2 regions of the Cellulomonas sp. ATA003 genome follow, and region 2 is predicted to be linked to the other one. Evidence: predicted binding sites of a transcription regulator. Region 2 holds the regulator's gene; the other holds the start of a gene.
What was found. Region 2 encodes Rex, which represses fermentation and respiration genes when NADH is low (regulators of the CRP and FNR family bind a similar motif). Its sites were predicted from a motif close to CTTGTGAANNNNTTCACAAG; they were not measured.

Region 1 (2,197 bases), 1.6 Mb from region 2:
GTGTAGCCCGAGGCGGCGAAGGCGGCCATCGGGTCAGGGTCCAGGCCCTGGGACTCGCGCAGCCCCCGCAGCAGCGGGCGCACGTCGGTGTTGTAGGCGTCCATCAGCGCGCCGTTCGCCGCGAGGACGTCCCCGGACCGCTGCGCCGCGGCGAGCGCGTCCCGGTCCACGAGGAGGGCCTTGGCCGTCGCCTCCTGGACGTTCATCACGGAGCGGATCTGCGCCGGGATCTTCGGCTCGATGTTGTGGCACTGGTCGAGCATGAAGTTCACGCCCGAGTCGGGGGCGAGGGCGCCCGCGCGGACGATCTCGTGCAAGATCCGGAACAGCTGGAACGGGTCCGCGGCGCCGACCATGAGGTCGTCGTCGGCGTAGAACCGGGAGTTGAAGTCGAACGCCCCGAGGCGTCCCACCCGCAGCAGCTGCGCGACGATGAACTCGATGTTGGTGCCCGGTGCGTGGTGGCCGGTGTCGAGCACGACCATCGCGCGGTCACCCAGGGCGAGGCAGTGCAGCAGCGACGTCCCCCAGTCCGGGACGTCCATCGAGTAGAACGCCGGCTCGAAGAACTTGTACTCGAGGACGAGTCGCTGGTCCTCCCCCAGGCCGGCGTAGATCTCGGCGAGCCCCTCGGCCAACCGGTCCTGGCGGGCGCGCAGGTCGTCCTGGCCCGGGTAGTTCAGCCCGTCCGGGAGCCAGATCTTGAGGTCGGTCGACCCGGTGGCCCGCATGACCTCGAGGCACTCGAGGTGGTGCCGGACGGCCTTGGCGCGGACGCGGGCGTCGGGGTGCGTGAGCGACCCGAGCATGTAGTCGTCGTCCTGGAACAGGTTCGAGTTGATCGTCCCGATCGTGACGCCGTGCTCGTCGGCGTGGGCCGCCAGAGCGGCGTAGTCCTCGACCTTGTCCCACGGGATGTGCAGGGACACGCGCGGCGCGACGCCCGTGTACCGGTGCACCTGCGCGGCGTCCGCGATCTTCTCGAACGGGTCACGCGGCACCCCCGCCTGCGCGAACACCTTGAACCGCGTGCCCGAGTTGCCGAAAGCCCAGCTCGGCAGCTCGATGGTCTGGTCGCGCAGCGCCGCGAGGGCCTGCTCCTGCCGGTCGACGCCGTCCGACGTCGTCGTCTGCGTGCTCACGTTGTGCCTCTTCGTCCGGTGCCTGGCGTCCCACGACGTTGTGAAACGTTTCAAGACGCAACGGTAACCGGTGTGTCGACCACGGTCAACACCTCGCGGTGATGCTGATCCCGTCGCCCCGTCGCCCCGTCGCCCCGTCGCCCCGTCGCCCCGTCGCCCCGTCGCCCCGTCGCCCCGTCGCCCCGTCGCCCCGTCGGCCCGTCGCCCCGTCGGCCCGGCGCGACTCAGCGGGCGGGCTCCCCGCCGTCCCGCCTGGTGGCGGCGACGGCGGCGCGCTGGGCGTCGAGGTCGAAGACGCACTCGAGCTGCACGAACCCCTCGTCCGGCGGGCCGTCGCTGCCGAAGAGCTGCGCCATCTCGGCCTGCCAGCGGGTGTTGACCTCGCGTGCCGCCATCGCCTCACGGACGGCGTCGAAGTCGTCGACGTCCACCACCCCGACCAGCAGGCCGTCCGGCGACAGGTGCAGCGTGTAATCCCGCCATCCCGTCTCGTGCAGCGCGTCCAGCATCTCCGGCCACACCTCGGCGTGCCGCCGCTTGTAGGTCTCGATCTGGTCGGCCCGGATGCGGGAGATGAAGCAGACGCGCGCCATGGGGTTCCTCACCGGGCGCCGGCCCGGGACCGGGACGCCGCTCCATTGCTCACCTGAATCGATTCATGGGCAGAATGACCGTACGAGGCGGCCACCGGAGCGTCAACCGGCGTCCGCGCAGCGCAGCAGAGGGAGCCCCGTGGCCATCACCCCGGACCGTGCCGACGTGCCCGACGTCGCCCTGTCGGACGCCGACCTGCCGACCGGCGAGGCGTCGACTGCCGCCGTGCCGGCCGGCGACTCGCGCGGCCCCGGCACGCGACGACGGGGCCCGCGGCGCACGAGCATCAGCGACGTCGCCCGGCACGCCGGCGTCTCCCTCGGGACGGTCTCGAACGTGCTCAACCGTCCCGATCGCGTCTCGGAGACGACCCGGGAGCGCGTCCAGCGTGCGATCGAGGAGCTCTCCTTCATCCCCAACGGCTCCGCGCGCCAGCTGCGGGCCGGGACGATCTCGACGGT
Region 2 (2,197 bases):
GTCCAGGTCGATCCCGTCCCGCTCGGCCAGGGCCCGGACCGCGCTGGCCTTCGCCTGGCCGTGCAGCAGGTCCCCGACGAGCCGGCCGGTGTAGAAGCCGCCGCGGTGCTCGGCCACCGTCCCGACGCAGCCGGTCGCGCCGAGACGCCGGGCGATGACGTCGCCGATCTCGACCGGGGTGGCGGTCACCAGCCACACCTCGTGACCGGCGGCGAGGTGCTCGTCGAGCAGCGCGCGGGTGCCGGGGAAGATCCGCAGCTCCATGACCTGGTCGTAGACCTCCTCGCCGATCGCGACGACCTCGGCCACGGAGTGCCCCGTCATGATGTTCAGCGCCGACGAGCGGATCTCGTCGATCTGCTCGGTGTTCTCCCCGAACAGCTGGTAGCGCGCGTTCATCACGCCCGCCCAGGCGATGTCACGCAGCCGGAAGAACCCACGCTCGTACAGCCCGCGTGCGAGGTGGAACGCGCTCGCGCCGCGGATGATCGTGTTGTCCACGTCGAAGAAGGCGGCGATCCGGGGTCCGGTCAGGGGGCGGAGGTCTCGCCGGGCGTCGGATCGGGCACCCGGTCACTGTAACGAGCGTGCCAGGGTTGTCCCATGACTCTCCGTGCGTCGATCGACGAGCCCGCCGACGAAGGGCCCGACGAGCGGCCCGACGAGCCCCGCGTCGTGCTCCTCGGGCGTGCCGGCTGCCACCTGTGCGACGAAGCGCGCGAGGTGGTCCGGGCGGTGACGGCCGAGACCGGGGACGCCTGGCGCGAGGTGGACGTCGACGCCGCGGCGGCGCACGACGGCGGCGCGCTCCAGCGGGAGCATGGCGAGGAGGTGCCCGTCGTGCTCGTCGACGGCGTCCCCCGCGGCTTCTTCCGGATCGACCCCGACCGGTTGCGCAAGGCCCTCGCCGCGCCGCCCCCACGCCCTAGCCTGACGGCGACGACGGCGAGGGAGCCCCGGGTGACCAGTCTGAGCACGAGCGGTCCGATCACGAGTGGTCTGGGCACGACCGTGCGCCCGGCCACCCGCCCCGCCGCGGCGGGGGTGCGCGACATCCCGCCGGCCACCGTCGGCCGGCTGCCCGTCTACCTCCGGGCCCTCGGCGTGCTCGCCGAGCAGGGGGTGACCACGACGTCGTCCCGGGCGCTCGCGGCGATGGTGGGCGTCGGTCCGGCGCAGCTGCGCAAGGACCTGTCCCACCTCGGGTCCCACGGGACCAAGGGGGTCGGCTACGACGTCGGCCGCCTCTCGCGGCGGATCACGGTGGTGCTGGGGCTGACCAGCCGGCGGCACGTGGTGATCATCGGGGTCGGGCACCTGGGACACGCGCTCGCCAACTACTCGGGCTTCGCGGGCCCCGACTTCGCCGTCGCCGGGCTGGTCGACGCCGACCCGGTCGTCGTCGGCACCACGGTGGCGGGGCTGCAGGTCGAGCCGACCGACCGGCTGGAGGACGTCGTCGTGCGCACCGGCGCGACCATCGCGGTGATCGCGACCCCGGACGTCGCGCAGCAGGTGTGCGACCGGGCGGTCGCCGCAGGCGTGTCCGGGGTGCTGTGCTTCGCACCTCGCGCGCTGCGGGTCCCGCCCGACGTCGACCTGCGCGCGGTCGACCTGGGGTCGGAGCTGCAGATCCTCGCCTTCCACGACCGCAAGCGCGGCCGTGCGGCGGGCGGGACGCTCGGGCCCTGACCGCTCGGGCCCCGACCGCTCGCGCGCCGGCCCACGACCGCTCGGGTGAGCGGGCGTCGACGCCCGCGGCGGCACCACGCGCGCGAGGGGCGCCGAGCCCGCGTGGTCGCGGTGCTCGACGCCCCTCGCCGGGCGTGCGGGGGTGCTGCGGCTTAGGCCTGCTTGATGGCCGAGATCTCGAGCGCGACCTTGACGTTGTCGCTGACCAGGAAGCCGCCGGTCTCCAGTGCGGCGTTCCAGGTGAGGCCGAAGTCCTTGCGCGAGATGTCGGTGGTCGCGGAGAAGCCGGCGCGGGCGTTGCCGAACGGGTCGGTCGCGGTGCCGTTGAACTCCAGGTCGAGCTCGACGGTCCTGGTCACGCCGTGGATGGTGAGGTCGCCGACCAGCACGTAGTCGTCGCCCTTCGCAGAGACGGAGGTCGAGGTGAACGTCCACGTGGGCATGGTCTCGACGTCGAAGAAGTCGGCGCTGCGCAGGTGGCCGTCGCGGTTGGCGTCGCGGGTGT

Region 1: the regulator Rex is predicted to act here: its motif matches at 1,180-1,199, upstream of rhaI (L-rhamnose isomerase).

Annotation. Positions count from the first base shown of each region.
Region 1 covers NZ_CP133990.1:1,828,160-1,830,356, reverse strand. The annotation lists gene rhaI (L-rhamnose isomerase) at 1-1,142, opposite strand, end outside; gene REH70_RS08915 (L-rhamnose mutarotase) at 1,367-1,735, opposite strand; partial or broken gene REH70_RS08910 (LacI family DNA-binding transcriptional regulator) at 1,707-2,197, shown strand, end outside.
Region 2 covers NZ_CP133990.1:198,437-200,633, forward strand. The annotation lists gene REH70_RS00985 (HAD-IB family hydrolase) at 1-534, opposite strand, end outside; gene REH70_RS00990 (redox-sensing transcriptional repressor Rex) at 604-1,692, shown strand; gene REH70_RS00995 (YceI family protein) at 1,845-2,197, opposite strand, start outside.